Regions from separate parts of the Vallitalea sediminicola genome, predicted to be linked through region 2. Evidence: a T-box and tRNA genes for the amino acid it is inferred to sense, from the RefSeq annotation. Region 2 holds a T-box; the other holds one or more tRNA genes.

Region 1 (17,045 bases), on a different contig from region 2:
TTCTGATGTCATAGCTTAAAAATCACCTCAAATGCTTATTACAGAAATTTGAAACAACTATTTTTATTGTTTATTTCTAATTGAATCAATTGTTTGCATACATATACATAATATATAATAACACATAAATAGAAAAAATCTAGAGTTTTATATATTTTTTTAACAAAAGAGGATTAGATTCTTTTTGAAAATAACCCTCTAAGATAATATTAGTAATATTCTAATTTATTATTTAGAAATATATACATTCTCTATACCGTTATAATTATTATAAACAGAAGGATTTAACCTACCATTAACTCTATCTTTGGAAATAATTGCAGATGTTCTAAAAAACAAACTATAGTAAGGCAAGTCTTCTGCAAATATATTTTTAAATTCATTAGTAGCATTTAATATATCATCATCATTAATACTGCCAAAGATTGTTTCTAATACTTTGTCCAATTCTGGATTATTATAAGAAACGAAATTACTACCCTCTTGAATCTGAGAAGAATGGAAAGCAAATGTAAAATCAGGTACCTCCGATAATTTCCATTCACCTAATAATAGGTCAAAGTCTTTACTAATTATTTTTTGATTGTAGGTTGCATTATCAACTAAATCAAGATTTATAACAAAACCAATACTCTCTAAAGATTCTTTAATTTTATTAGCAATTCTAAGTCTAAGAGGATTTTCACTATTAACTAATAACTTTAAATTAAGTTTCTCTTCAGCCCCATCATCATCAACAAAACCAGTTGCTGTAATTAATTCTTTTGATTTGTTAATGTCTTTATTATAAGTTATTGAATCATTATCATTCAACCATGATTTTGGATGTATAGGAAATTCAGTTATATATGCATGATTTAAAAATTCATTCTTGATGATATCTGATCTATCAATTGCATATGCTATGGATTTTCTAATATTTTTATCACCTAATATTGTATTATTAAAATTAAAACCTAAAAAGGTATAATAATAAGTTGGATATTCTGTTAATGAAACCCCTTCAGTCTCTGCATACTCTTGCCAATCAAACTTAGTTGGGTTAATTATATCAACGATATTTTGGTTAAAAGCATCTGAATCATTGTTTTTATCTCTTGTAATGATTCCTTTTATCTTTTCAACATAGACTTCACCATTAAACCAATCTTTATTGGCTATAAGATTAAGTTCTTTCATGGTGGTAAAGTTAGAAAAAGCATAAGCTCCCGTACCAATTGGTTTCATACTATTATCATCATTAGACTTATAATGATGTTTAGGTATTATAGGAAAATTCATTGTATATAATGAAAATGCAAATGGTTGGTCAAAATATATTTTAAGGGTATATTGATCTACTGCAGAAGCTCTTTTATAATTTTTTACATTAACCTTATATATCGCATCATCAGGTGCAGCTTTTAACGTATCTATACTATATACAACATCATCCGAATGTAGCTCTTCCCCATCATGAAATAATATGTTTTTCTTTAGAGTAATGGTAACAGTAGTTCCAGAATCTGATAATTCATATGAATCTACTAAATTAGTAACTGGTTTTTCTTTATCATCCAATTCAAATAGAGAATCAAATACTAGCTTCAATATTTGATCTACAGTTCTATCAGTGTTTATTAATGGATTTAGAGTAGATGGATCTCTCATTAATAATTTTAGTTCCCCACCAAACTCTGGTGTAGATTCCGCTAAATTCTCTTCTTCGCTTTGTTGGTTAACTTGTGTGTTTTCTATCGTATCTTTATCTGTTGTTTTAGTACATCCGCTAGATAGCGAAAAGCACAATATTAATAGCATGATTAAAGATAATTTTTTCATTATTATTCCTCCTGTTGACTAGTCTAGATATTTTTTCATCTGATTATAAGTAATATCTAAGGTATCACTGTTATCAATTATCACAGTAGCATATTCTCTGAACTTTTCATCTGATAATTGTTTGCTGATTATATTCATGGCTAACTCAGTAGAAATATTCCTATATTTTAATAACCTCTCCAAGCGAACATCAATATTGCAATATACATACCAATATTCATCTATTAAAGAGTATATTTCACCTTTTCCCAATGCAGTTATTTCTAGAACAATATAACAATATTCATTTTCTTTCTTTAATTCATTAATGATACATGTTATATCTTCATTAATATATGGATGAGTAATATCTGTTAGTTGCTGTAGTTCATTTTCATTAGAAAAAACTAATTTTCCTAGTCTACTTCTATTAATATTTCCATTATCATCCAAAATATGCTTTCCAAAATGATTTACTATCTTTTTATAGGCTTTACTATCTTTGCTGATAACATTATGTGCTATTTTGTCAGCGTTAATAATATAAGCATTAAATCTATTCTTGAATAAATTGGAAACTTCTGACTTGCCACTACCACAACCACCGATTATTCCAATAATTTTCATTTAATCAACTCCAAATTTACTAAAATCTATTATTTGGTATCATACCAAGTCATACCCATATTCACATCTACTTCTAATTTCACACTTATATCAACTGCATTTTCCATTTCTTCTACTAAATATTTTTTAACTAACTCAACTTCATCTCTATGTGCTTCTATTAATAATTCATCGTGTATTTGAAGAATCAATCTTGAACGAAGATTCTCTGATTTCAATTTGTTACTCATATTAATCATGGCAATTTTAATAACATCTGCAGCACTACCCTGTATCGGTGTATTCATGGCAATTCTTTCACCAAAAGCACGTTGCATAAAATTGCTAGAATTCAATTCAGGAATTGGTCTTCTCCTATTAAGCATTGTTAGAGAATATCCTCTATTCTTAGCAAATCTAATACAATTATCAAGATATATCTTGACACTTGGATATTTTCTAAAGTAGTTATCTATATATTCCTGAGCTTCTTTTCTTGTAATATGAAGATCTTGACTTAAGCTAAATGCACCTATACCGTATACAATACCAAAATTAACAGCTTTTGCATTACTTCTTTGTGAACTAGTTACTTCTTCAAAAGGAATATGAAAAACTTGGGATGCTGTCAATCTATGGATATCTTGATGATTGTTATAAGCTTCAATTAGAGTCTCATCTTCTGATAAATGTGCTAACAACCGTAATTCTATCTGGGAATAATCAGCATCAATGAAAACATAATCCTCCCTAGGCACAAATACCTTTCTTATTTCTCTACCTATATCCATTCTTATTGGTATGTTTTGTAGATTAGGTTCTATAGAACTAATTCTACCTGTTGACGTAATAGTTTGTTTAAAAGTAGAATGAATCCTTGAATCATCTTTACCGATATAATCGAACAGTCCATCCGCATAAGTGGATTTCAGCTTAGTCAGTTGTCTGTACTCACTGATTTTATTAATGATTGGATGTTCATTTTTCAATTTGTCTAAAACTTCAGCAGCAGTAGAATAACCTGTTTTAGTTTTTTTGATTATAGGAAGTTGCAACTTCTCAAATAAAATAATTCCTAGCTGTTTAGGAGATTTAATATTAAATTCTTCCCCAGCCAGTTCATAGATTTCACTTTCAAGCAAATCTATAATTTTGCCCAACTTATCTGCGTATTCATGTAATAATACAGAATCAACTTTTATACCATAAAGCTCCATATCAAACAAAACATAAATCAAAGGCATCTCAATATCATAGAATAAATGATGCATATCTAATTCATTAATCATGTTATCCATCTTATCATAACTATGATAGATAATTGATACTAATAAAGAACAATGATTTGTTAGTTCTTCTTCTGGCAGTTCAAGGTATGAAATTTTATTTCTACCTTTTCCTAATAACTCTTCTTCTGATTTGATTATTATTTGTAAGTATTCCTTTGCAATATCATCTATATCATAAGTATCTTTTGTAGGATTGACAGTATATGCTCCTACAAAAGTGTCAAAGCAAACATTTTCACATTTAATATTATAGCGATCAAATATGTGTAGGTCATCTTTCAAACCATGAGTAATCTTTATTATGTCTTTATTTTCAAAAATGTTTTTCATTGTGCCAAAAATGCTTAACTCATCAAGTTCACCGAAACATTTTATGAAATATGCTTCTTTTTCATTAAAAGCAATACTAAGACCAATCACTTTATTATTTTCAGTTACGATATAATAAGCTATTTGCTTTTCACTAGAAATTTTAGTGACCAACGTTTCTAATTCATCTTGAGTAGATATAGAATGATAGATAATTGATAATGAGTTGTTTTCATCGCTATTACCTATAGAAGAATCAAATTTTTCCAACAAACGTTTAAATTCTAATTTCTTGAATAATTTATATGTTTCCTCGTTAAATATATCATCAATTTTCAAACTATCCTTTTCAAAAGTTACATCACAATCAATGCAAATAGTAGCTAGTTCCTTACTTAAAATTGCAAGATCATAATTTTCTTTTAAATTCTTAGAGGCTCTAGGTGGCTTTAATTCATCAATATGATTATAAGCGTCTTCAATTGAATGATAATTAGATATAATCTTAATCGCAGTCTTTTCGCCAATTCCAGGAACACCAGGAATATTATCTGATGAATCACCCATCAAACCTTTTAAATCAATAAATTCTGCGGGAGTAACTCCATAAAGGGCTATAACATCTTCATCAAAATAGTTTTCAGTTGTAGTTGTCCCCTTCTTTGTCTTTGGAATACTTATTTTCACTTTTTGGGTTGCTAATTGTAATAAATCTCTATCTCCAGATAAAACCGTTGTATCAAAACCTGATTTTTCGCTTTTATTAGCCAAAGTTCCAAGAATGTCATCAGCTTCATAACCTTCTAACTCAAAAATATTAATATGCATAGCTTTTAAGACATCTTTTATTATAGGCATCTGCATACCTAACTCATCTGGCATACCTTTTCTATTTCCCTTATATTCTTTATATTTTTCATGTCTAAAAGTAGGTGATTTCAAATCAAATGCAATACCTATATGCGTTGCATTTTCATCTTTAATTACTTTTAATAGTATATTTACAAAACCTAAAACAGCATTAGTATATATACCTTCTGAATTAGATAATAAAGGTAATCCATAATAAGCTCTATTCATAATACTATTCCCATCGACTAATAGTACTTTGTCATTATTCATATTTATTCATCCTAACTTTTATTTAATATATATTGTTATATATTAGTTAAATTTTGACTTATCTAGCTAAAAGTTCTAGCATAATATTATAATTATTATAACAAATGAGCAACTAATTAACAATGAAATATAAAATAAAAAAAGCAAAGAACAATTATCCTTTGCTTTTCTACTATTTCTTTAATTTATTTTTTTCAACTCTTATATATATTAATGGAATAAGTAGTATGATTATTACAGTTATCATAACTATCCATTCTTTATTCCTCTCATTATTGTTTTTATTATCTTCGGATTCAGTTTCGGCAGTAGTATCCTCCCCCCTATCGGATGTCAATGTTATTTTATTATTATCTTCTTGTTCATTTAATTTAACATCTTCAATTTGGTTGCCATTATCCAAGAGCTTATTGTTTTTAACAGCATCATTAGGTTCTTCATCTCCATAAGTATCCTCTGTTATACCGTTTTCATTTTCTGTAACTTGGAATTCGTAAGTATCTAGATCATATTCTTTTATAGTTTCATCATCATGATCTTTAGTAGTTATTTGTCTATCAGGAGCTACTTCTTTTATATCTTCTTCTTTTAATTCTTGTTTAATATCTTTTCCATTTGATTTTTCTTGTGAATTATCATTTTTAGTTAAACCCTGTATATCATTCTTCGGCTCAATATTTCCTTTATATGAGGTAGAGTCATTTGACTTTTCTTCAGTTTCATAAGTCCTTTCGGATATACTTTTCCCATCATCAATAGCTTGGAATTCACTAGTACCAAAACCATCATTATTAATATCATTATCATGGTCTATAGTAGCTATTTGTTTAGCAGGAGCAGCTTTTTTTGTTTCTTCATCTCTTTTATCTTGATCCATATTCTCTTCTATGCTTGACTCTTTATTAAGGTCATATTGTAAATCATCATCAGTCATTCTATTAATATTGGCTATGCCGATAAACCCAAATACTAATACAACAACAAAAACTGCAGCTACCGCAGTATAATATTTTCTAAATCTATTAAGTCTATTTATCCTGTTTTCAGTCTGTATTTCAGTTGAATTTACGCTATCTATTTTAGCCATTAGATTTTCATGAAAATCTGATGGTAATTCTTTCTCTTCATTTACATCGTTAACATTATTAATCATTGTTTGCAGAAAATCAAGTTCTTCTTTACATTGTTCGCAATTAACAATATGTTCTTCAAACAATTTTCTTTCTTCTTTTGATAATTCATTATCAAAGTATAACGACATCATTTCTTGAACTTTATTACAATCCATTTTTTAGCCCTCCTTTCACTTAATTAGACGTAAACGTTTTTATTTTGTTCCTTTTTTTCTGTAATTATTTTTTTTAGATTCAATCTTGCTCTAGATATACGTGATTTTACTGTTCCAATAGATATATCTAATATATCTGCAATATCATCATAGGAATACCCTTTTATATCTCTAAGTATAATAATCATTTTATGTTCTTCTTTTAACTCGTTTATAGATTCTCTAATAAATGAAATATTTTCTTTTTTTATGACTGTCTCTTCTGGAGTCAACCCCTTATCAACAAATTGTTTATGTATAACTCCATTTTGTTGTTCCAGTGATTCATCCATAGATTCAACCTGATTATTTTTTTTCTTTTTTCTAAATTCATCAATACAAGTATTAACTGTAATTCTATGTATCCAAGTAGAAAAAGAAGATTTGAAATTAAACTTATCTAAAGATTTATAAATTTTTATGAAAACTTCTTGTGCCATATCATTAGCATCATGTTCATTTCCAAACATCTGATAAGCAATGTTATAGACTCTCTTTTCATAATTAACGATTAATTTTTCAAATGCATCTTTATCACCTTTTTTTGCTTTTTTAATAATGGTTTTTTCCATATCATGTAGCATTTTTAGGTTGTACCTCCTCTCACTAAACCCTTTTTTCATTCGTATAATATATCTTAATGTATTCACTTATTGTAGCATGTTTTATTATAATTATCATTAATGCAAATTTTATTGTTAAACATATTGTAACAAAAATCCCAAATATGTAAAGATGTTTTTTGAACGTGTTCAATATTAACAGAATTTTTAAACTTGTAATTTTTTCTAGAAATGTGTTGCTTTTTTTAGATGTATGTGTTAATATTTATAAACGTCACAGGGACACGCGGATGTGGCGGAATGGCAGACGCAGTAGACTCAAAATCTACCGGTGGTGACATCGTGAGGGTTCGAGTCCCTCCATCCGCATTAATAAAAAAACGTCAATTTATGATTATTCATTAATAGGCGTTTTTTTGTCTATACTAATATTATAACAGAAAATTTACTAATCTAACAAAGACATAAAAGATTTTTATTGTGAGGAGATTAATTTTGAAACCAATAATTAAAAAAACAATAATATGTCTTATAATCATTTTATTTATAATTAGTCCTTTTTTTCAATACATCAAAAGTTTATCAGTAATGAAAATCTATAGCTTTATTTGTGAAAAAGATAGCTTTATTAAGGAAATAAAAATAGATATAAAAATGCCAGGTGGTCTGACTACGAATAAAAAAGACTGGTACCCTTTTGTTATGACATTCAATGATAATGAAGGTTTTACTTCTTTTATGGATAGAAAAATGAATTATACTGTATTATATAATTTTGGTGCTTTTGAATATCTAAATGGTGCTTCCATGATATATAATCCTGATTCTAATTATTATGGTGCTTTTTATGGAGCATATTTTGTACAAGAATTATATGATATCAATCATAGATTTGGATTTGATGATGATGGAAATGTTAATATTGAAGAAGCTATACTTCCTGGAACTTATGATATTAATGAACTAGTATTAGGGGGATTTGGACTATATAATCCTATTTCTGATTACAAGATAGATAGTATTAATAAAGTAGACACTTATATTAATTATAATAATTGGTCAGTTATTGATGCTACTGTAACAACTCATGGACATAACCATCAATACAAGGAGAATTATCAATCTTATATTCAATACGGAAAACCACCATCAAAATATAATGGTAAGCAGGATTTTCCAGTTACTAAGTTCAAAAGCAGGATTTATATGAAATATTTAAAAGATAAAAAATGTACAGTTTTTCTATATGCCATTGCTCCTAATATTAAGACTATAGAAAACTGCGATAAACACTTTTTACAAAAAAGTGTTCTTACAATTAAATAGAAGGTGCTAAAAGCTAATTTAATAGCCTAGCACCTTATTTTATTTTTCTTAAGCGCCCCTAGGTACTCCTGAAACGACATTTAAATTAGTTTTATCAATTGTTTCTACCGATTGTTTATTACCAGTAGAGATATTATATTGAACCCATATATAATCTTCACTAGAATATGATTCTTTCCATTTATAATAAATATTATCATCATCATAATAAAGATAGATTTTACCCTCATCCTCTACATAATTATTATAATCAACAAGTTTATGATACTTCAGAGTATCATTTTCAAATATATAATACACTAACCCGTACATAACTCCTATATCAGATATAGAATATTTTTCATTTATTTTATAATCTTTATTTCCATCTTTATAAAAATCAAAATCACCTTTAGTTATAACTCCAATTCCACCAGGTCCATCATAATATACTTCTCCTATTAATTTATCATTAAGCAATCCATCACAATCTAAATCAGTAGTAGCATATATTTCATTAATGTTTGAGTCGAGATCATAAACTAATGTAAGCACAAAATTATCATAATATATTCTATTCTTATCATCATCTATGACCATTATATTACCTTCCATAGAATCAATAAACCCAAAACTATCTTTATCCATAATGTAAAATTTATCTGGCTCCTGATAAATGATGTATTCGTCTGTATAATATATTTTTTTAACATCATTAGTTTTAGTTAACTGTTTGCTTGCTTTGTTATTAATATTGTATTTATATATATTATTATCATCTACATCTAGAAAATACACATTTTCTTTACATATACCAATATCTAGTACTGAACCAGAATTAATTATATATTGTTTATTATTTATAAGATTCTTTAAATATAAATTTTCATTTATCAAGTTTGAAGTATATGCAAGATAATCTTTTGAAATATCATAATTCCTAATATTTTCATTGGATATTTTCATCAAAGTATTATTTTTTATTTTATAAAGATTATTACTTTCATATTCAAGTATATATGTTATCCGTTCTTTAGTATTATAATCTATAAGTTTTATTCTCTTATTACCTATACTATAATTTATAAAAGGAGTTGAGTACAAGATAATTTCATTAGGCGAAGTATTTTCCATCTCAAAATTTAATGTAGGATAATAATATTTGTTATCAATAGCACCATTAAACTTCTTAGGTTCAATTAATCTATAAGATTTTAAATTACCATTTACAGTATCATAATAATAATCATCAACCCTTAAATAACCATTTTCTTCTCTAATGTATGGTGAACTATCATTGTCAGGAATATTTACCTTTGTTAATTTTTGTGTATGGGCACTATATTTATACATACTATCATTAGAATATATGATAATATCATTATCACTGAAATATATTTTAAACCAGCTAATAGGTTCGCTAAAATCAGATTTTATCAATTTGTTATTCATCTTATCATAGCTGAATATTGAATTTTCATCATAAATTAGGATGATAGAATTTTCCTTATATATTTCTTCATCATTTAATCCTAATTCATTAATATTATTACAAATAATTTTTTTGTTGTTATCATAACTCAAAGTGTATAAATGAATTTCATCTTTAATCAACGCTTCATTATTGGACTTATCAATATATATGCTTTTTGGTGGTAAGCTATTTATTAAAACTGAATCATAAAATATTTCAACATTTTTATTATCCTTTAAACTATTTGTAAAAAGATATTCACCATAATTATAGAAGCAATAACAGTCGTCTCCAATTTTGAATGCTTTTAAACCATTATTACTAAGATCTATATCTTTGATTTTAGTTATTAAATTATTGATATTACGATAAAGCCCATTTTCTAAAATGAAATATGGCGAATCAGATATTACATCAATACTTCTTTTAGTATTGAAATTAATAAATGCAAACCCATCATTTGAATTAATATCTGAAGTGTAATAAATATGATTATCTTTATCAATATTGATTCGTTGGCTTTTTGACGGAATAATCAATGTTTTGTAATCTTCTATCTTATTTAATTCTATTTTTATGAAATAATTTTTATTATTATATTCTACCACTCCTGTTATAAAAGCTTGGGGGACATCATAAGTTTTATGAAATTGAAGATTACTAATTGTACTGAGTTTATCAATACCAAAATCAATTTCATCTAGAACAGTATAATTTCTATCACATACAACTAAACTTTTATTTCCAGATTGATCATTGACTATGAATATATATGTATTATCTACATCTAAAATATGTTCGAATTTATAGGGAACAGCAAATTGTGTATTTACATCCATACTATTAATATAAATATTTATAATCTGACTTTCATTCTTATTCTTATAGTTAAGATACAGATGAAGACTATTATAAGCATTTTGTGTGATACCTTTATATTCTAATTTATCATCCAAATCAAATTCTGTATCTTTTATCAATTCACATTTTTCATTTATCAGGTTAAATATGAGTTTATTTTTATTCTGTGTTACTATAATGAAATTACCATCCACCAATTTCTTAATCTCCAAGATATCTCCTTGCAATAACATTTTATATTGATTAGCATCATAAGGTTTATAAGAGATCAAATGAGTAAAATTATTTTCTTCGTACTCCAAAAAATACAAATCATCAAAATCAATTAACTTCATTCCAATAGCATTAGTCAGATCAATACTTAATAATCGTTCGTACAGATTGATTTCATCATCTACATACATTGAATAGATTTTTATTCCTTCTTTTGAATTGATCCCTATACTATAATATCCGGCAAAAAATATGCTTTGGTCATTGCTTATTTGTTTAGTAAAGGATGTTATGTTTTCATCACCACAAGTTTCATTAATTAGTTCAATTTTATTTCGGTCTATATTAGTGGATTTTATTATAAATCTATCCTTATCTATAGAAATACTATCAATATTATTAACATTAGTTTTAGATAGTTCATAATACCTAGTAACCCTTTTGTTTTCTTTAACAATGTGTTTCACATCTTGTTTATCTAACGTTATTAAATCACTATTTTCATCATTTGATTTACTATTAGTTTCCATTGTAATTTCCTTGTCGATTACTTCGCTGCTCTCAACTTGTAAAGACTCTTTATCATTATTAGATTCTTCTAAATCATCCTTATTGCTATCGCTACATGCTACTATAGTTAATATTATAGTCAATATGATAATTATCAGTAACATACTATTATATATATTTCTAGTTTTGTACATGCTTCTATAACCTCCTCATATTACGTTATAATATTCCATTAGTAATTATAAATTTTATCTACAACGAAGTCAATAAATTATATTTTTAACATTACAAAATTGCAAGTATGTCTGTTTTGTTGTATAATAAAATATATAGACAATGTTCATTAAAATATAACACTTAATTGTCTAATGCACCAATAATTTGTCGCATTTTTAAAAAAGCATACCAAATTAAGGAGGTTTTAGTTTTATGTTTAAACATTTTTCTAAATTCGCAAAACTTCTTTGGGTACTAGTTTTATCACTTCTACTGACATCTTATTTTATTCCTAATCAAAACCTTAGTACATTAGCAGCAAGTGCTACCTCTACACCATACACATGGAATAATATTATCCCAGAAAAAACACCTTCGCCTACTAATGACAATGGAAAATTAATACTATTTGATACTTCTCATGGCGGTACTTCTGGTAGTGCAGACTGGGTTATTGACGGTGCATTTTCAAGTTTTGCCGACGCATTAGTTAATGAAGGTTATACTGTAAGAGAATACAGAGGCATTGATAAGAACAATGATGGAATTATCAGGTTTTATGACGATAGACAACCTGGTAATGTGGCTATTAATGAATGTGTCATCACCTACTCTGCTATACAAGATGCAGATGTTTTTGTAATGGCTGAACCTAATAGACCACTTATGTTATCGGAATATGATGCTTTAGAACAATTCGTAAATTCTGGAAAAGGAATATATCTTATAGGAGACCATTATAATGCTGATCGAAATCTTAATACATGGGATTCAACTGAAGTATATAATGGTTATAATAGGTCAACTGATATAGCATATAACATGAGTTCAGAATATGGAGATATGAGGAATCCGGGTTCAGCAAATACAGGATGGTTAGCTGAAACATTCGGTTTAAGATTTAGATTTAATGCCATAGATTGCTTGAGCGGCGTTTCTGGAATAAAATCCACTACATATTCAGAAGGATTAACAACAGGAGTATCCCCTATACTTATGGCTGCTGGTGCTACCCTTTCTATTGTTGACGGTAGCAAAGCAAAAGGTATAGTATATTTTTCATCTACTGATAATCCTACAGCATGGTCTCATTCAGCAGATACTGGTTTATATTTTGGCGGAGAGAATGAAGGAGCCTATGTTGCTATATCTAAACCAAGCTTAGGAAAAGCCGCTTTTATTGGTGATTCTTCCCCTATAGAAGACTCTACTCCAAAATATCTAAGAGAAAGTGATGGTTCAACCAAATCTACATGGCCAGGTTGGAACGATACTGGACATGCAGCAACATTAAGTATTAACATAGTTAATTGGCTTGCGACTCCAGAAAGTTATGTAGGATTCGATGGAATTAATCATGATGCCGGTATTCCTACACCAACTCCAATGGCAACCATTGAGAATGCTGAACAGCAAGCAGAACCTTGGACTAATCCATCAGGCGGATATGATCCATGGAATACAGATACTTTCGCAGATGGTTCTTATGGTGCACCACATCCATCAACTGGCGGACCTACTGACTCTGCTTCATTTGCATTATATCCTGCCTATGTTTATGAAAATGAAGCTTTTGCAATATCTATTACAGGAGATGCTACTAATCCATTATTCGGTGCTTACCAAGATGGAGGAACTCAACAAGGACAGCTTTATCTAAATGGTACTTGGACTTCTTCAGGATATAACACTGTTCCTGTTCCATTACCATCTGCTGTTACTGCTAGAATAGTTTCTGTGGCAAATCCACCAATAAAAATACGAATTAAAGCCGATGGTTCTAATAAAGATACTAAAACAGTTACTGGTTTATCAACTGGTTATGGTTATTTACAAGGATCAATAACTGGAAATACAGGCGAAATAATAGCAGCATCTAAAAATGGTGTTATTCTAGGTACTGCGATGATTGATTCTTCTAGTCAAGTCAATATTGCAGTTAAAGAAGATACTGGTATAACATTATCTTTATATGGTACTGATGGTGTATTAAAAAATGATTATACTGGAACATATAATATAGTTAATGGTCAAACAACTACTATAAATAGTAATCCCCAACCTTCAGCACTAACTGTTGCAGAAGCACTTAATGAAACTAATGGTACACAAGTTACTCTTACCGGTTACATTGTATCTGACCTTAACGGTATCTACGCTGTGAATGTTGCTGATACCAATGACCCACAAGCTGAAACTATAGCTGTCAAACTGGAATCTAACATGAGAGATGAATTTAGTCCTCTTAATAATCCTGACGCCTTAGGACGTAAGATTTTGGTAACAGGTACTCGTAACGATTATATGTTACTTCCTGGATTAAAAAGTGTTACCTCTATTGACTTTGTTGATTCAGGTAATCCATCAGCTCTAACTGTATCAGAAGCTCTTAGTGAATCTAATGGTACACAGGTTACTCTTACTGGATATATTGTTTCTGAGCTTAACGGTATCTACGCTGTGAAAGTTGCTGATACTAACGATCCTCAAGCTACGACTATAGCTGTTATACTTGAATCCAATATGAGAGATGAATTTAGTCCTCTTAATAATCCTGATGCCTTAGGACGTAAAATTTTGGTAACAGGTACTCGCAACGATTATATGTTACTTCCTGGATTGAAAAGTGTTACCTCAATTGAATTTGTTGATTCAGGTGGACCAACAGCCTTAACTGTAGCAGAAGCTCTTAGTGAAACTAATGGTACTGAAGTTACCCTTAGAGGCTATATTGTTAGTGATCTTAATGGTATCTATGCAATAAAAGTTGCTGATACTAATGATCCTCAAGCCCAAACTATAGCTGTTAAATTAGAATCTAGTATGAGGAATGAATTCAGCCCTAATAAAAACTCTAATGCCTTAGGACGTAAGATCTTAGTGACAGGTACTCGTAATGATTATATGTTATTACCTGGTCTTAGAAATGTTACATCTATTGAATTCGTGAATTAATATAGTACTGATTCTGTTTCATATGCAAAAGAAGAATTTAATTATGAAATAAAAAAAGACGGTAGCTAAAATATAGTTACCGTCAAATCTTTACCCTAATTAAATGATTTCTCCTTCTAAATACCTTTCAACAATGCTACTGCTATCTCCACAATATAAGAATCTCTGTAATCGCTCTAATGGGCTTAAACAACTTATAAGAGGGTCAGGATCTTTAATGATCAAAGCATCAAAATAATAATCTTCCTCGAAACTACCAATTTTCCCGAAGAAACTACCGTTCATTTTAGTCGCTAGATAAAATGCTTCAGGAAGGCTCAGTATACGTTCTCCCTCATTATATACATGTCTTATCTTAGAATATTGTATAGCGCTTGTAATCATATCTTTCATACTTATCTTATTTCCGGCTCCAATATCTGTACCTAAACCAATATTGATGCCTTTGTCTAGAAAATATGTTACAGGCATTATCCCACTAGATAAATTGCTATTAGAATTAGGACAATGAACTAGATAGATATTCTTATCTTCTCTAGCCATATCAATTTCCTCATCCGTCAAGTAAATGGAATGCGCCAGTATGGTTTTTTGATTACCATATAAATGATGTTTCTTATAAATATCAGAATAATTTTTGCTATCTGGAAATAAAGATTTAACCCACTCCACTTCTCTTCTGTTTTCTGAAAGATGGGTTTGTACTGGAACTTGTTTTTGGGTAGATAATTCACCTAGTTCTTCAAGTAATTCACTAGTGCAACATGGTGCAAATCTAGGAGTAATTATAGGTTTGATTAAATTTTCATCATTATCATTATCATCAATAAATGCTTTAGTCTCTTCTATGGAACATTCTGTAGATTGCAAAAGATTCTCAGGTGCATTTTGATTCATGTTCACTTTTCCAACATATGCTGATAGTTTCTTCTTTTTCAATTCATCTATCAACACCTTTGTACTTTCATTATGTATAGTTGCAAAAATACAAGAACGTAAAGTACCTTCTCTATAAAGAGCATTAACAAATCTAGGATATAGCTTCTTAGCATAATTCACATCAGAAAATAGTGCCTCATACTTAAAAGTGTATTGTTCTAACCATTCAATCAATTCAAGATCCAAGCCTATTCCCATTTGTAGATATTGCGGTGCATGAATATGTAAGTCAATGAATGCTGGAATTATTATTGAATTATAACCATAATCAATAACTGCTATATCTTTATAAATATCAGGTAATTCCTTATAAATACCTACAATTTTTTTATCATCAATAACTATGTAACTATTTTCATGTATTTCAAACTTATCTTTTACTTCAGTATAAATGATATGACCTTTTAGCGCTTTAATATTAGTCATATCACACCTCCCATATTTGCATTTTAACTATGATATATGTTGAATCAAGGAAAATATATTGAACTTATTGAAATGGTGTATATATGTTTAAGTCCAATATATATAGTACAAATAAAATTATTTCAAGTATTTCTTCAACTGTTCGATATCAGGTTTACATTTAACAACATTTCCAGCAGCCTTAAGAGCATTTTTCACATCTTTCAAGCCATTACCTGTTATAATAATGGAAACTGTTTCATCACTAGTTATAATACCATCTTTAACAGCTTTAATGACACCCGCCAAACCTGTAACACCAGCTGGTTCACCAAATATGCCTTCAGAAGACCCAAGCGTCTTCATAGCTTCAAGTATAGCTTCATCAGATACAGTTATCCATGTACCTTTTGAATTCTTAACAGCATTCAAAGCCTTAACAGGATTTCTAGGTATACCAACAGATATGCTATCAGCAATAGTATTTTCTTCCGTAGGTTTAAGAGGTTCATTTTGGGTATAAGCTGTATAAAACGGGCAACACCCTTCGGCTTGAACACCTAATATCTTAGGGATACGAGTTATTAAACCTATATTTAACAAATCGTAAAATCCTTTATATACCCCTCCAATAGTACAGCCATCGCCAACAGATACTGCAACCCAATCAGGAACTTGCCATTTCATCTGCTCTGCAATTTCCATTGCTACGGTTTTTTTGCCTTCTACCAAATGAGGATTTATTGCAGCATTACGATTATACCACCCCCAATGGTCAATAGCTTCTTTCGATAATTCAAAAGTTTCTCTATAGTCACCTTCAACAGAAATAACTTTTGCTCCATAAATCAATAACTGTGCTAACTTACCTTGTGGCGCTCTCTTAGGAACAAAAATAACAGTAGAAAGACCTACTCTAGCCGCATTACCAGCCAAAGAAGAAGCCGCATTACCAGTAGAACTACACGCAATAGTCTTAGCCTGATTCTCTAATGCTTTAACAACAGCAACAGCTGACGCTCTATCTTTTAATGAAGCAGTTGGATTTAATCCTTCATCTTTGATATATAACTCCTTGATACCAATCTTATCTTCTAAGTTATTTGACCTGTATAAAGGTGTCCATCCTACCTTAAGAGTCTTATTGATAT
Region 2 (17,045 bases):
TCTTTTCTTGAGCCCTATTCTAATAATTTTTTCACATCAATTAGTCCCCATCCTTGATGAGCCTGCGAGAACCCTAGATCAATAGTGGACTCTTTCAATTTAAGTTTTATATCTTTCCCTGTAAGTTCTGGGTACTTAGACAATAATAAAGCGATACACCCACTTACCATAGGTGTTGCCATTGAAGTACCACTTTTTTTAGTATACCCTGCCTCTTTGTCTGGATAATATTTATCTTTTGGTGAATAGGCTTTATCAGTACTACATGCAATTATATTAGAACCTGGAGCTACTACATCAGGTTTTTTTATACACTCTTTTGTAGGACCTCTTCCAGAATAATCAGATATCAAATCTTCCATTATTTTTACAGTTTCTGCATCATCTGAAGAACCTACAGTTATAACCTTACGACTTATACCAGGAGTCGTAATCGTTCCTTCATCTGGTCCGTTATTACCGGCTGCAGTAACAACAATCAATCCACTGTCCCAAGCTGCATTCACACCTCTTACAAGAGCAGATTTTTCTCCTTCTATATCTTTCATTCCTACTGATAAATTGACTATCCTTATATTAAATCTTTTTTTATTATTTAAAATCCATTGTATACCAGCTAAAACATCAGATATATTACCTGAGCCTTTTTTATTTAAAACTTTTACTCCAATAATATTACTATCTGCAGCTACACCCTTATATTTGCCATTAGATTCATAACCATCTCCACAGATGATTCCAGCCACATGCGTTCCATGTCCATTATCATCGTATGGAAATTCTTTATTTTCTACAAAATCCTTAAACCCAACTAGCCTATTCTTGTTTTTGACTAAATCATTATGAGGATAGACACCTGTATCAACAACAGCTACGCCAATACCTTTACCTGATACACCTCTATCGTCAGCCCATATGGTATTGATTGTTTGTCTCGCTAAATCCATTTGTGCTGTTATTAGAGCATCATGTTCTACTGTTTCAACGCCTTTTATCCCCTCTAATTCCCCAACATATTTTTCAGGTAATTCTAATACATATGAATCAATCATAGGAAGTTTATATTTTACAGTTCCCAACCTTTTTAATTCATTTTCATTTTTATCATTTATACTACAATTGACAATAACTTGAACTTTTTTATCTTGTAAATCATCATTATTAACATTCAGATTATTTCTTCTAGTTTTTTTTTCTATTTCAATACCCTTATAAGTACTATCTTGTTTTCTTTTTGATCCTTGTTTAAATAAAAAAGGCAAAAGAAATATTCCTATATTTTTCATATTATACCTACCTACTTTGGATTAATATATTTTATTCTAAATTGCGTAACTATATGATTTATTTATTAACTTTCCTCAAATCATTCATAGAAAACAAGCCTTTTAACATAAAATATTAAGAAAGTATATATGGAGGCAATTTATGAGTGATGTAGCTCCTAACGGTTATTTAGGTGGAAGTAACAATAATATGATGTTTCTTATGTTATTCCTTATGATGTCTGGTAATAATAGTTGTGGATGTGGCTCTGGCGGTATGGGAGGCCTAGGAGACAATAGTATGTTATTAATGATACTTATGCTTATGTTATGCAACGATGGTGGTGGATTATAGTACTTATCTTAATTAGTAGAACTTTCCTATAAGAAAAAACAAGTGGTATGAGTAATCCTCTTACCATTTGTTTTTTTGTAAAATTGGAATGGCTATTTACTTAACATATACAAAAATATAGCAACCATACTATTGTTATTGTTAATACCTTTTGATATACTCTGAGATTTTATTGTAGGCTTACATTCTTTATCTATCTCATATACTGTATTATCTTCAAAAATCAAATCCCCTTGTTGATCTAATATCTTTTTATCCTTAGTATCTGTTATAGTATCTTCTTTATGCTTTTTGTTATCACTCATAAAACTGCTGAGTAACATTCTTAGAGCATCAATATCATTAAATACCCCTGATAATCTATCTATGTTTTCAACTACCTCATTATCCATAAATGGTTTTATGGCTTCAAGTAGTTGTAAGTTATCTTTATTATTTTCTTTTGATTTCTCTTTATATTCATTTATTGTAAGAGAAAGGGTATTAATTAATTGTTCTCTAGTAATTTCTATTATGGCTTGTTTAATATTATCAAGGCAATCTGTCATATCGATTTTATTATAATCACTTATTGAATTATTATTTTCATTGTTGCTCATTTAACTAATATCTCCTATACTTCCTTAATTTACTATATGTAATATCATAATTATTGGTAACATATTATATAAGTTCAATATATATAAGTTAATTAAATTGATAAAAGTATTATTTTTAAAGTAATTGTAAATTAATAACTATTACTCACATACAATATTATAGATAATAGATTTAGGGGGCAAAGAGATTTGGATTCCAACGATTCTAACAACAATAATTTCAATACACTTACTACAATGTTACAACTGCTCAAACAAAATTCTAATTCTAATGATTCTAATAACTCTAGAGATTCTAATTTTGAGATTGATACCATTATAAATAGTAATGAAATGAATGTTGTAAAAGCAGCAATACCATATATGAACCTTGATAATCAAAGAAATATGGCAGTACTTGTTAAATTTATGGAATTTATTAAGACTGTAAAATTATATAATAACCCTACAATAAATGAAATTCCTGAATTGAATAGAACAAATATAACCAAAAGAGATATGCTACATGCCTTGCGTTCAGGATGCTCAGATAAAAACAAACAAATTATAGACATTATGTTGAATATAAAGAACATACAATCAATGATTACTACTATGAATAGTAAATCTACGTACCAACCTGTTGATAATAGTGTTAATGACTCCATTCCAAGTGATAATCTAAATCAGGATGAATTGATTAAAAAATTAAAGCAATTGATGCAGCAAAGCCAAAATACATAAGTTAATTAACATATCTTTTATTATATTATAAATAATTCTGATGGAAAGGGTGTATTTGATGAGCGATAGTTCTCACATATTGAATGACGAAACTTTTAAAGATATAAGTCCACAAAAACTTAAGATCATGGTTGACATGCTTAATGATATGACAGGAAAACCTATGGAGCAAAAAGTTAGGGTACTGTTTAGTTATGGAGTAAAAATGAAACAAAACGGCTTACAGTTCACAAAGCAAGAATCATCTCTGATTATTGATTCTATGAAAAACAATTTATCTCCTACTGATAGAAATAAACTTGATATGGTCGTAACTATGATGGAAATGATGTAATCAATCAACAAAAAATCCATATATCCTCCTATAATTAATATGTTAATTATGAATTAAAGGATATATGGATTTTATAATTATTTCACTACTATATTAATAATTTTATTAGGTACATATATTTCTTTAACGATATTCTTACCATCAAGTTTATTTTCTATAGCATTTCTAGCTTTTTCAAGCACACTATCTTTTGCTTCGTCAACATCAATAGTAATTGTAGCTCTTACTTTTCCGTTAACTTGAACTGGCATTTCAACTTTGTCATCCTTCATTTTATTCTCATCATATGTTGGCCATCCCTTAGTAAATACGCTTTCATCATGACCAAGCATTTGCCACAATTCTTCAGAAATATGAGGAACAAAAGGAGAAAGTAAGATTATTAGATTTTCTAATGTCTCTTTGTCTACACCACTATTGTTCTTAGATATACTAATCAATTTATTAGTATATTCCATAAATGCACTAACTACCGTATTAAGGTGGAAACTATCAAGACGGTTAGTCACTTCATATATTAATTGATTCCTAACCTTCTCTAGCTCATTAGTAACTTTTACATCTCTATCTTTATTTTCACTAACTAAGTTCCAAACTTTATTTATATAACGATAAACGCCATCAATACCTCGATCATCCCACTCAGAATCTAATTCTGGTGGTCCAACAAATAGTTCATATAATCTTAATGAATCACAACCATATTTATCTACCAAATCATCAGGTGAAACTACGTTTCCTTTAGATTTACTCATCTTAGCACCATTTTTACATATCATACCTTGGTTGAATAGACGTTTGAAGGGTTCCTCAAAATCTACTACACCCATGTCATATAAAAATTTAGTGTAGAATCTTGCATACAATAAGTGAAGTACAGCATGTTCAATTCCACCAACGTACATATCTACTGGTAACCATTCTTTTGCTTTTTCTTTTGATACTAATTCATTTTCATTATTAACATCAATATATCTTAAGAAATACCATGATGAACCAGCCCATTGTGGCATTGTATTTGTTTCTCTTTTAGCTTTTCCTCCACATACTGGACAAGTAGTATTAACCCATTCATCAATATCAGCAAGTGGTGATTCTCCTGTTCCTGTTGGCTCATATGACTTAACATCTGGAAGGGTTACTGGTAATTGATCCTCTGGAACTGGAACAGCTCCACATTTTTCACAATGTACAATTGGAATTGGTTCTCCCCAATATCTTTGTCTTGAAAATACCCAGTCTCTTAATTTATAATTAACTGTTTTCTTACCTATTTCATGTTCTTCTAGATAATTAGCAATAGCTTCTTTTGACTGGGATGATTTCATTCCATTGAACACATCTGAATTAATCATTTCGCCTTCACCAGTATATGCTTCTTGTAAATCCACTATTTCTTTTCCATCTTCAGCAATTACTTGAATTATTGGTAAGTCAAAATTCTTTGCAAATGCAAAATCTCTATCATCATGTGCTGGAACACACATAATGGCTCCTGTACCATAATCAGCTAATACATAATCTGAAATCCAAATAGGAACTTTAGCTCCATTTAATGGATTGATTGCATAACTACCTGTAAACACACCAGTTTTCTCTTTATCTTGTAATCTATCCACTGATGATTTCATAGATGTATCAAATACGTATTTTTCTACCTCTTCTTTTTGTTCATCAGTAGCTAATTTACTAACCATATCATGTTCTGGAGCAAGAACCATAAAGGTTGAACCATATAGAGTATCTGGTCTAGTTGTAAATACCTTTATGCTTTCATCTATACCATTAATCTTAAAATCAATTTCAGCTCCATAGGATTTACCAATCCAATCACTTTGCATTTTGATAACTTTTGCTGGCCAATCAAGTTTTTGTAGATCATCAAGTAATCTCTCAGCATATGCAGTAATCTTAAGCATCCATTGACGTAAATTTTTCTTAGTAACTTCAGTACCACATCTTTCACATTTACCATTTATTACTTCTTCATTAGCAAGACCTGTTTTACAATCCGGACACCAGTTTATTGGCATTTGTTTCTCATAAGCCAAACCTTCTTTGAACATTTTTACAAATATCCATTGAGTCCATTTGTAGTATTTTGGGTCTGTTGTATTTACTTCCTTTGTCCAATCATATATAGCACTAATTTCTTTTAATTGTCTTTTGAAATTTTCTACATTTGTTGATGTAGCTTTAGAAGGGTGAATTCCCATCTTAATTGCATAGTTCTCAGCTGGAAGCCCAAATGCATCCCAACCCATTGGATGAAGTACATAGTAGTTTTGAAGTACTTTATATCTGCTCCAAACATCACTAAGTACATATCCTCTCCAATGTCCCACATGTAATCCACTACCTGATGGATACGGGAACATATCTAAACAGTAATATTTTTCTTTACCTTCTTCATCTTTGTTGATTGGATTTTCTTGCCAAACATTACGCCATTTTGTTTCTATTTGTTTATGATTATAAACAGCGCTCATTTTTTTTCCTCCTTTATTACCTTTCTTATCAAGAACATTAAAAAATCTCTATGCAATTTATGCATAGAGACGATATATTCTCGCGGTACCACTCTACTTTATCTCATAAGAATTTACATTCATGTGAAATACTCTTTGTCTTTGTAACGATAAGTAACCGTCCTAACTTACTTATTTTCAGATAGGATACTCCAAGGCGAGTTCAATACATATTGATACTGTTTTACACCATCCAACAGCTCTCTATAACCAATAAAATATCTACTAATCCTTTTCATTGTATATTATAATTATATAATTAAACGTATCATAACATATTGAATGAGTAAAATCAAGGCATAATATGCAAACAAAATCAATTTAAACTATAAGTTATTTAATATGAATATTATTCTTGATTATCTGTATTGAATATTCCATTCCAATCTGGTAAAATATCAATTCTTGTAATCTTACTAGCCTCATTAAGTTCTTCAGTATCAAATTGAATCATCATTATGTACATATCACCAAGGTCAAAATATAAAGCTTCTGAAAAATCATATTTATAAATAGTTTTATAATGATTACAAACCTTTAGCGCATTATCTCCTACACCAAAACCCTCTTGAGTCAGATATCCTTCTTTATTCGTCCTTACACCCATAACTCTTGATAATCTGCTGTCCAAAGTGATATCCAAACCAATTCCTTCTTCATCATTATAGGTGATTAAAAAGCCGTTACCATCTTTTATGACGGCATAATCAGTTCCATATAGTGAAATGACTTTTTCTTTCATTTCACCTATTTTTATATCTCCAATTTTCATCTTTACATCAATAGAATCATAGTCAAATTTACCTTCTACTTGGTCAGACAAACCTTCTATCTTAATATAACCGTATCTATTCCATGCGATAGAACCTAAATCTTCAACAAGAGCCCATTTTTCGTCTAGATTATTTGTTCCGGTTGATATGACCCTAACCTCTTTTGGACTTGTCCCAATAATTTCTGAATCAGAATATGGAAACATCATTAATGAACAATCACTTTCATAAGATTTTACACCTACAATATTTTGATATCTATCTTCCCTGTATATGAGGTCTTCATCTCCATTTTCAGCTTTATCTTGGTTATCATTATTTACATCTAAGGCATCAATTTGTTCATTAAGTTTATTATTTTCTTCTTCCAGCTTCACTATTTGATCCTTAAGATTGTTAATCAATTTCTCCTGTGTTTTCTGATTCTCATTATTATTGATTACAATTTGATCTTCGTTTACTTGATTTTTATTACTACATCCTATAATAATAACTGATAATATTATTAATACTATAGATACATTTAATACTCTACTATACTTCATTACACTCTCCTCTTTTATTATAAAATCAATAACACTGGTAATAGAGTTTTTATAACAATACTAATTTTCCATATTTATTTGTCCTCTTCCTTCGTTTCTTTCATATCCTAGACCTTCATATAATTTTAGAGCATTATAATTCTCTACATCAGTTGCTATAAAACTCCTTACAGCACCATTCTCTATACCCCACTTTATACAATAATTCAACAGTGATTTGCCTATACCTTGATGTTGATACTTAGGGTCTACCGCCAATAATCTAATCCATACCACAGTCCCTTTTTCACTATCAAATCCATACATATTCACTAATATGACTCCAATGATTTCATTATCTTTTTCTGTAATAAATATTTTGGAGTGTTCTGTTTGGTACCATTCTTTTATTGCTTCTTCATCTTCTCCTTTAAAACCTCTAGATAATCCTTTGCATGATTTAGTAAGTAAACTAGCTATTTGTGTTTCGGATTCTTTTAATTCTCTTATCTCTACACTATTGTTGCTCTTACATATGTACTTAGTTAAATCCTTATACCATAGATCAATAAATTCACTTTCTATATTAAATCCTATTTTATTCATCTCATCTACAAAATCTTCTGGTATAAACTCTACATATATTTTATTTCCTTTCATTTCAGTTAAGAAATTGTTGAATTCCTTAATAAAATTATCCCTAGAATTACATGCCCAGTACAATTGAATTTTATCTATTAAAACTTTATATACTATTAAATACTCCTCATTTTCTTTATATATTAACGAATTCTCCAAATCTTCTTCATCAACATATTCAAAGCAATTGTATTTGTATGTTTTTCCTTTATTGATTAATGATTTCATGTTTTATCTCCCCTTATTAAATGTATTAATTCAGCTAATCTAACAATTTTTCATTATTGTTTCACACATTTTTATTCATTCTATTTTTAACAATCAAATAAATACCTATTGCTAATTTTAACACTGGTCCAAATATTTCAAAGAACCTTATCAATCTTAAATTAAAAGTGTACCCTTGAGAATTACCCAAAAAATAATATGGTATTTGAGTAAGTAAAACTGGTAATGTTTTTATTACAATTATAATTCCTAAAACCAATAATACAATACTTAATAACTCCCTATACTCTACATTGATATTTAAACTGTCATTACTATCATTTCCTATTATAGCTGAAACAATCTTGTCTGTATAAATCCATAACAAAACAGCTATCCCTAAGATTACAATAAAATTAATTATAAAATATAATGAACTGTTTACTCCAAGATTCTGCAGAGCACTATTAGTTCTTTTTATCCCAGGTACACATAAGATAATGATTTCCTTAAATAGGATAATAGCCTTAATAAAATAATACAATGATAAAACCCTAATTAATAATTTACCTAACTTCCTCATTTGTTAATACTCCCTTCACTTATAAATATTACACTATAAAATAATATTTTAGTTTCTTATAACTATTATATCTAATAAATCAACAATATCAATATCATAATTAATATAAAATTATAATATTTACTTCTATTTTATTATTGATTATTTATTTTCATAGGGACTTACTAGCTTTTCTTTGCTTCTTTCTCCTGTAATACTAAGTATTAGTTTATCCATCTCTTCTCCATTAATTGATATTTCTCCATCAGTATTATCTAAATGCAAATTATAATTCGGTTCATTATACCAATAATAACCATCAATAACATGATTATTATAATATAGTTTCAACTCGTATTCAGCAGGTAACCTATCTAGACAAATATTTTTAGTAATATTTCCCGACCTTATCAAATCAAGTATTTTTTTAATAGTTTTTTCATCATCCACTATTACCTCTTCTTTTTTAGCATATTGTTTATTCTCAAAATCTGACCAAACAGATATAATTCCAATCTTTTTAACATTCTTATTATTCATCATTATATTTCCAATTATAACTAATATTATAAAAATCAAATTAAGTACTATTATAATTTCAACTATCTTTTTCATAACTCACCTTACCATTTCCGATTATATAATTTTACTTTCAACTCAATATCTTAATTAGTTTTATTGCTATTGCTAATGATTCAAAAAATATTATTACTACAGATAAAACTATAGTTCCTCCCATGAAATATTTCTTCATAAGTTAATTTCTACTCAATCATTCTTTTTATAAGTTACTTCTAATATTTTATTGATATTTTCTTCAATATTATTTTTAGAAGTATCAAGCACTATATCCCCTTCTACCTCTTTCCATTCTAGTGATTTCCTTTCTATCATACTTATGATAGGTTTTGGCAAATTACCTTTCATCCTCTTTGAAAATCTAGTCTTAATTATATCAATGTCTGCAATAAATTTAACTTTAACACAATCAATATTATCAAGTTTTGCTATTACATCTTTTTCAGTTATCACATATATGATGTTGTTAACACAAGTATTCACATCTACACTAGCATCAACCATTTTATTATAAAAATTATTCCAAGCATCATTTTCATTTTTAGCTAATTTCAGATAATCTTTTCCACTATATACTTCAGCATTAACCATATCTCTTATTTTTTCAGCAACAGTAGATTTTCCTGTACAGCTTTCTCCCATAAAAATAAATAACATAATTTATCCCCCTTAACATACAAATTATATTTTCAGTAACCATAAGAAATAAAAAGGCCATCCAATAATGGACAGCCATTTAACCTTTTATTCCTCGTTTTTCTTAGCTTCAATTACTTTCTCTTGAATATCCATAGGAGCTTCATCATAACGCTCGAATTTCTGAGTAAATAATCCTCTACTCTGTGTCATTGAACGAAGATCTGTTGAATATCCATACATTTCAGATTGTGGAACCTCAGCAATAATTTCTTGCTTACCTTTTGCAGGATTCATACCTAACACACGACCTCTTCTTTTGTTGAGATCTCCAATAATATCTCCCATATAAGCATCTGGTACTATTACTTTAACACTTAAAATTGGCTCTAATAAAATTGGTGAAGCTTCTACCATTCCTTTTTTGAATGCTTGTGTGGTAGCAATCTTGAATGCCATTTCTGATGAATCTACAGGATGATAAGAACCATCTACTAATGTAGCTTTAACACCTACAACTGGATACCCTGCAATAACTCCATGATTCACTGATTCTTGTAACCCTTTGTCAACTGCTGGGAAATAATTCCTAGGAACTGATCCTCCGAATATCTTTTCTACAAATATATAAGGTGTTTCTCTATCTCCTGATGGTTCAAATTCAATATGAACATCACCATATTGTCCATGACCACCAGATTGTTTTTTGTGTTTACCTTGAACTTTAACCTTTTTCTTAATTGTTTCTCTATAAGGAACTTTAGGTTTTTTAAGATCCACACTCACTTTAAACTTAGCTTCCAATTTGCTAATTATTACATCCAAATGTTGACCACCAATACCATACAATAGTTCTTGATGGTTTTCCGAATCTAGTATAATTTTAATCGTTGGATCTTCTTCCATTAATTTATGAAGACCCGATGATATTTTTTCTTCATCACCTTTTGTTTTTGGAAATACTGCTCTACATGCAAGAGATTCAGGGAAATTTATTCCTTTTAATTTGACAGGAGTTTTTTTATCACATAATGTATCTCCAGTACTAGTATTTGACATCTTAGCAACAGCCCCAATATCACCTGCTCTAATTTCTTTTACTTCAATCTGTTCTTTACCTCTCAATACATAAATATGTGAAATTCTTTCAATATCATCTTTGTTAACATTCAAATAAATAGAATCTGCTTTTAATACTCCTGAATAAACTCTAAATAACGATAAGCGTCCAATATATGGATCTACAATTGTCTTGAATATCAAGGCACTCATTGGCTCATCTTTGTCACAAATAACTTCTATTTCTTCTTCCGTATCAGGATTTATTCCCTTAACTACTGTATTCTCTTCTTTTGGAGCTGGCATATATTTAATTATAGAATTAAGCAATACTTGTACTCCTGTATTCAAAATACCGGAACCACATAGTACAGGAACAATAGTTCCTTCGATAACCCCATTATGAAGTGCTGTTTGAATTTCTTCAAGTGTAAATTCTTCACCCTCGAAATATTTCTCCATAAGCTCTTCATCACTCTCAGCAACTGCTTCAAGAATCATTTCTCTAACTGGCTCTAATTCACTAGTCATACCCTCTGGTATATCACACTGTTCTACATGGTCTTTAACAAATTTTCTTCCTTGCATCTTAACTACATTAACAAAACCAATAAAATGTTCTCCTTCTTTAATAGGAACTTGGAATGGAGCGATACTTTTCCCAAAAATATCTCTTAATTGGTCAAGGACATTTTTCAGATTTGCTTGGTCATCATCCATATCAGTAACAAATACCATTTTAGGTATTTCCATCTCTAGTGCATATTCCCAAGCTTTTTCAGTTCCTACTTCAACACCAGACTTTCCAGATACAACAATAATTGCACTATCAGCAACTCTAGTCGCTTCTTTTGCTTCTCCCATAAAATCGAAATATCCTGGTGTGTCTAATAAATTAACTTTACAATCTTGCCATTCAATAGGAATACAGGATGTGTTTATTGAAAAACCTCTTCTAATTTCTTCTTTGTCGAAATCACTTATTGTATTCCCTTCTTCAATCTTTCCTTGTCTCTTAGATATTCCTGCAACGTTTGCCATAGCTTCTGTTAAAGTTGTTTTACCGCTTCCACCATGACCTAAGAGTGCAACGTTACGAATTTGTTCAGATGAGTAGATTTTCATGGATTTTCCCCCAATCATTGGAATATTTTTTACAAAATTAGTAAATACAACAAAATATTTTTTCAATTTTTTATTAAAAAAATAAAGTTGTTATTAAATTATTAAACTATAACACTAAATATGTGTTATAGTTAATATTCTACTATAATCATTGAATTCCTTCAATAATTTCAAAAAATATTTATTAATTTTATTAATTTTGCACAACATTTTTTACAGTTCAACCTTAAAATGCTTATGTGCATATTTCATTAACTCAAACTCAAATAAAATAAACTATTTTACTAATTACGTGTTATATTTTAATTAACATTTGTATTAAATATAATATTTAATTAATTTTATTATTATTTTTATATTATATATTCTAATATTTAAACATCACTGAATATTTCCCAATAAATAATTATTTCACTTTGCGGCTTTAAAGTGTTGACATAAAAAGCTAATAAGCGTAAAATATATAAAACCATATAATTATATGTTTTAAGTCAACCTGTCCTGTATATTATATGTAAAGATGTAAATAAAATACATTTACTCTTTTTATGATCATTAATGTTATTAATTTTTTGTGGATTAATCTTATTAATATGTTGAAGAATTAACTTTAATAATTAAGTTTATTTAATGATATACTCAATAAAATATATAGTTTAACAACATAAATATAATATATATGATAGAATATACGTATAAAATTAGTAACGTAGTATAAGGCTACACATATTAATTTGAATATAATTGTGAAGGAGAATATTAAAAATGGTTAATTGTAGAAAAGAAGTTGAATCTCTAAGAGCTTATGTGCCAGGAAAACCAATAGAAGATGTTAAAAAAGAATTCAATCTTGAACAAGTTACTAAAATCGCTTCTAATGAAAATCCATACGGTTGTTCTGAAAAAGCAAAAAAAGCAATCATTGAAACATTAAAAACACCATCATTATATCCAGATGGAAACTGTACAAAATTAAGAAATGCTATAGCAAAAAAAATGGATATAGAAACTAATCAACTTGTTTTTGGTGCTGGGTCGGATGAACTATTATCAATAATAGGTCGTACTTTTATTAGTCCCTCAGATGAAGCTATAACATGTTCACCTAGCTTTGCGCAATACAGTGCATCTGTTAAAACTATGGGAGGTAACATAATACAAGTACCCCTAGTTAATCATACTTATGACCTAAATGGAATTGTTGATAAGGTAACAGATCGTACTAAGGTTATTTTCATAGCTAACCCTAATAACCCAACAGGTACAATTATTACAGAAAAAGAACAATTAGAATTTATTAAAAAAATACCAAGTAATATCCTGATAGTACTTGATGAAGCATATTATGAATATGTGTACGATGATAATTATCCAGAGTCATTACCACTATTAAAAGAATACGATAACTTAATTATACTACGAACTTTCTCTAAAATGTATGGTCTTGCATCTTTACGTGTTGGCTATGGTATTGCTCATCCACAAATAATAGATTATATCAATAGAGTACGTGGACCATTCAACGTAACTACTGGAGCTCAAGAAGGCGCACTAGCTGCTCTAGCTGATGATGAATTCGTTAAGAATACTTTTGAATCAAATAAGGCAGTTAAAGAATATACTTATAAAAGACTTGATGAATTAGGAATCGAGTATATTAAAGGTCATGGTAACTTCTTGATGATAGATTTTAAAAAACCTAGCATGGAATTATTTATAGATCTACAGAAAAAAGGCGTTATAGTAAGACCTGGTTTCTTCTTTGGTATGGATACATATCAACGTGTAACATTGGGTACAAAAGAAGAAATGGATATATTTTTCCAAGCCATTGAACAGTTGATTTAAACCTGATATTTATTTTAGTTTATAGCTGATTATGGTATACTATAGATATTGAGGGACTTTTTCTTTAGTACATCTAATTAGATATTAACTATATTGTACGGATAGACTCTGTTTAGTTATGAAGACCCTTAAAATCATATTAAAAGGGGTCTTTGCTATGCCTTTTGGGGCTTGGTTACCTAAATGAGTCTATCCTATTTAATATATCACCAAAAAACATTATTATAAGCCAATCCCTTGACTTTATAATAACGAAAATAATACTATATTGATATGCATATAAACGGAGGTATAATAATGATTATTGTAATGAAACCAAATGTTAATGAACTAGATATAAAAAATGTTATAAACTTAGTTGAAGATCATGGGCTTAAAACTCATTTATCAACTGGAGATCAAGTTACTATCGTTGGTATAGTTGGAGATAAATCAAAATTATCAAAATGTAATATTGAATTAATGAGTGGCGTAGAAAAGATCGTCCCCGTTACTGAATCCTATAAATTGGCAAATAAAAAATTTAATATGATATCATCTGTTATTAAAGTAAGAGATGTTGAAATTGGTAATAATAACTTTGTAATTATGGCTGGACCATGTGCAATAGAAAGTGAACAACAAATCATTGAAACTGCTCATGCCATCAAGAAAGCAGGTGCATCAATTCTTAGAGGTGGTGCTTACAAACCTCGTACATCCCCTTATTCATTCCAAGGATTAGAAGAAGAAGGATTAAAATATATGGCAAAAGCTCGTGAAGAGACAGGTTTACCTATAGTATGTGAGGTCACTAGTTTAAAATCTGTTGAAACAGCTTATAAATATGTTGATATGTTCCAAATAGGTGCAAGAAACATGCAAAATTTCTATTTACTAAAAGAGATTGGGAAAACCAATACTCCTGTTCTTTTAAAAAGAGGTTTATCTGCAACTATAGATGAATGGTTAAATGCTGCTGAATATATAATGAGTGAAGGAAATAAAAATGTTGTTTTATGTGAAAGAGGTATTAGAACTTTTGAAACAGCTACAAGAAATACTCTTGATATTAGTGCTATACCTATCATCAAACAAAAAAGTCACTTACCGATAATAGTAGATCCTTGTCATGCTACAGGAAAAAGAGCATATGTTAATCCTCTTTCAAAAGCCTCTATAGCTGTAGGTGCTGATGGTATAATGGTTGAAGTACACCCTAATCCTGCGGTAGCTTTATCTGATGGTCCTCAATCATTGCCCCCTAAAGAATTTGATTTATTATGCAATGAGTTAAGACCTTTCGCTAAGCTTGTTGGAAAGACTTTATAATGAATATAGATAAGATTGGTTTTATCGGACTTGGTTTAATAGGTGGTTCGTTAGCTAAAGCTATCAAAGTTCAATATAAAACATGCAAAATAATTGCTTGTGACATTGATACTACTTCACTAAAAACAGCTTTGAACGGAAAAACAATTGATAATTATACTACTGTAATCGATAATAATTTTAGTGATTGCCAGATTATTTTTTTATGTGCACCTGTAGAAAATAATATAGAAGCTCTAAATAAACTATTACCAATTATTAATAAAGATTGTATTATAACAGATGTTGGAAGTACAAAAGAAAAAATTATTGATGCTGCAATAAATATGAACTGTGACAATTGTTTTATTGGTGGCCACCCTATGGCTGGATCTGAAAAAAGTGGAATTACCGCTGCAGATAGCCATCTATTTGAAAACGCTTATTATATATTAACACCTCTACCTGCTACTACAGACGATAAAATAACTATGTTACAGACAATAATTACTGCAATTGGTGCTTTACCGATTATAGTAGAACCAACCAATCACGATTTTATTACAGCAACGATTAGCCACGTACCTCATATTATTGCTTCTACACTTGTTAATCTTGTATCTAAACTGGATACACCAGATAAACATATGCATACTCTTGCGGCTGGAGGATTTAAGGATATCACTAGAATAGCATCTTCATCTCCAGAAATGTGGCAGCAAATATGTTTGACCAATAATAAACAAATAATTAACGTTATAGATAGATTTCAACAAGAACTATCATTAATAAAAGGATATATAGATGAGTGCAATAACAAAAATATACACTCATTTTTCTCTGCATCAAGAGATTATAGAAATTCATTCTCAGATAAGAATACTGGTTTTATTATGAAATCATATAAAATTACCGTTGATATTATTGATAAACCTGGTATTATTGCAGAAATAGCATCTTTATTAAGTGATAACAATATAAATATTAAAAACATAGGAATTAACAATAATAGAGAGCACCAAGAAGGTGTATTAGAAATAATATTCTATGACCTTGAAAGTCAAAATAAAAGTATCGAAATACTGGTTGGCATGAATTATAAAGTTTATGTCTAGAATACAATAACTACTGGAGGTAAATATGATAATACATCCTATGAAAAGCATACACGGTGAAATTAGTGTACCTGGAGATAAATCTATTTCCCATAGAGCAATCATGCTAGGTGCTCTATCAAAAGGTATTACAAATATAAAAGGGTTTTTAATGGGTGAAGATTGTTTAAGTACCATTCGTTGCTTTAGAGATATGGGAATCAATATTGATGTTAATGATTCCATTGTCACTGTTTCTGGTAAAGGATTGCATGGTCTTAAAAAACCTAAAAGCGAATTATATGTCGGCAATAGTGGTACTACTCTCAGATTAATGTCTGGAATACTTGCTCCACAAAAATTTGATTGTATCATAACTGGTGATGATTCAATAATTAATAGACCTATGAAAAGAATTATTGAACCATTAACCAAAATGGGTGCTAATATTGTATCTATGGATGATAACAATAAAGCACCATTAAAAATTACTGGTACCAAACTACACAATATAACGTACAAATCCCTGGTAGCTAGTGCACAAGTAAAATCATGCATAATTTTAGCAAGTTTGTACACCGAGAATGATACTAGAATAGTAGAACCTGTTCTTTCTAGAAATCACACTGAAATAATGCTAAATTATTTTGGAGGTAATATTACAACGAATGGCTCTACAATAATTAACACCCCTGTGAAAGAATTATATGCAAAAGATATTGCTATACCTGGTGATATTTCATCAGCTGCATTTTTTATAGTAGCTTGTTTAATTACTAAAAATTCTCAATTGGTTATTAAAAATGTTGGAATAAACCCTACACGAGATGGAATCATTAAGGTCTTAAAAGCAATGAATGGTAATATATCTTTACTTAACCAAAGAGAAATTAACGGGGAATTAG

What was found. A T-box is a leader RNA that pairs with one kind of tRNA and senses whether it is charged. The one in region 2 lies ahead of leuS (leucine--tRNA ligase), so its partner is inferred to be a tRNA-Leu.
Region 1: it has a tRNA-Leu gene. The T-box ahead of leuS (leucine--tRNA ligase) is inferred to sense a tRNA for this amino acid. The anticodon was not compared.

What each region holds. Positions count from the first base shown of each region.
Region 1 is NZ_BTPT01000069.1:9,409-26,453, forward strand. Features, by position in the region: gene ACX6CF_RS22010 (cell division protein FtsA) at 1-12, opposite strand, end outside; gene ACX6CF_RS22015 (peptide ABC transporter substrate-binding protein) at 229-1,821, opposite strand; gene coaE (dephospho-CoA kinase) at 1,840-2,427, opposite strand; gene polA (DNA polymerase I) at 2,457-5,126, opposite strand; gene ACX6CF_RS22030 (anti-sigma factor family protein) at 5,299-6,414, opposite strand; gene ACX6CF_RS22035 (RNA polymerase sigma factor) at 6,438-7,037, opposite strand; tRNA gene ACX6CF_RS22040 (tRNA-Leu) at 7,303-7,385, shown strand; gene ACX6CF_RS22045 (hypothetical protein) at 7,512-8,342, shown strand; gene ACX6CF_RS22050 (hypothetical protein) at 8,391-11,573, opposite strand; gene ACX6CF_RS22055 (DUF6359 domain-containing protein) at 11,809-14,550, shown strand; gene ACX6CF_RS22060 (amidohydrolase family protein) at 14,650-15,915, opposite strand; gene thrC (threonine synthase) at 16,033-17,045, opposite strand, start outside.
Region 2 is NZ_BTPT01000014.1:9,839-26,883, reverse strand. Features, by position in the region: gene ACX6CF_RS06250 (S8 family peptidase) at 15-947, opposite strand; gene ACX6CF_RS06245 (hypothetical protein) at 1,429-1,620, shown strand; gene ACX6CF_RS06240 (hypothetical protein) at 1,713-2,219, opposite strand; gene ACX6CF_RS06235 (hypothetical protein) at 2,409-2,942, shown strand; gene ACX6CF_RS06230 (hypothetical protein) at 3,001-3,276, shown strand; gene leuS (leucine--tRNA ligase) at 3,354-5,765, opposite strand; T-box leader at 5,828-6,052, opposite strand; gene ACX6CF_RS06220 (hypothetical protein) at 6,154-7,122, opposite strand; gene ACX6CF_RS06215 (GNAT family N-acetyltransferase) at 7,183-7,968, opposite strand; gene ACX6CF_RS06210 (hypothetical protein) at 8,030-8,530, opposite strand; gene ACX6CF_RS06205 (hypothetical protein) at 8,672-9,124, opposite strand; gene ACX6CF_RS06200 (hypothetical protein) at 9,278-9,745, opposite strand; gene fusA (elongation factor G) at 9,833-11,908, opposite strand; gene hisC (histidinol-phosphate transaminase) at 12,674-13,756, shown strand; gene aroF (3-deoxy-7-phosphoheptulonate synthase) at 14,054-15,067, shown strand; gene ACX6CF_RS06180 (prephenate dehydrogenase/arogenate dehydrogenase family protein) at 15,067-16,161, shown strand; gene aroA (3-phosphoshikimate 1-carboxyvinyltransferase) at 16,187-17,045, shown strand, end outside.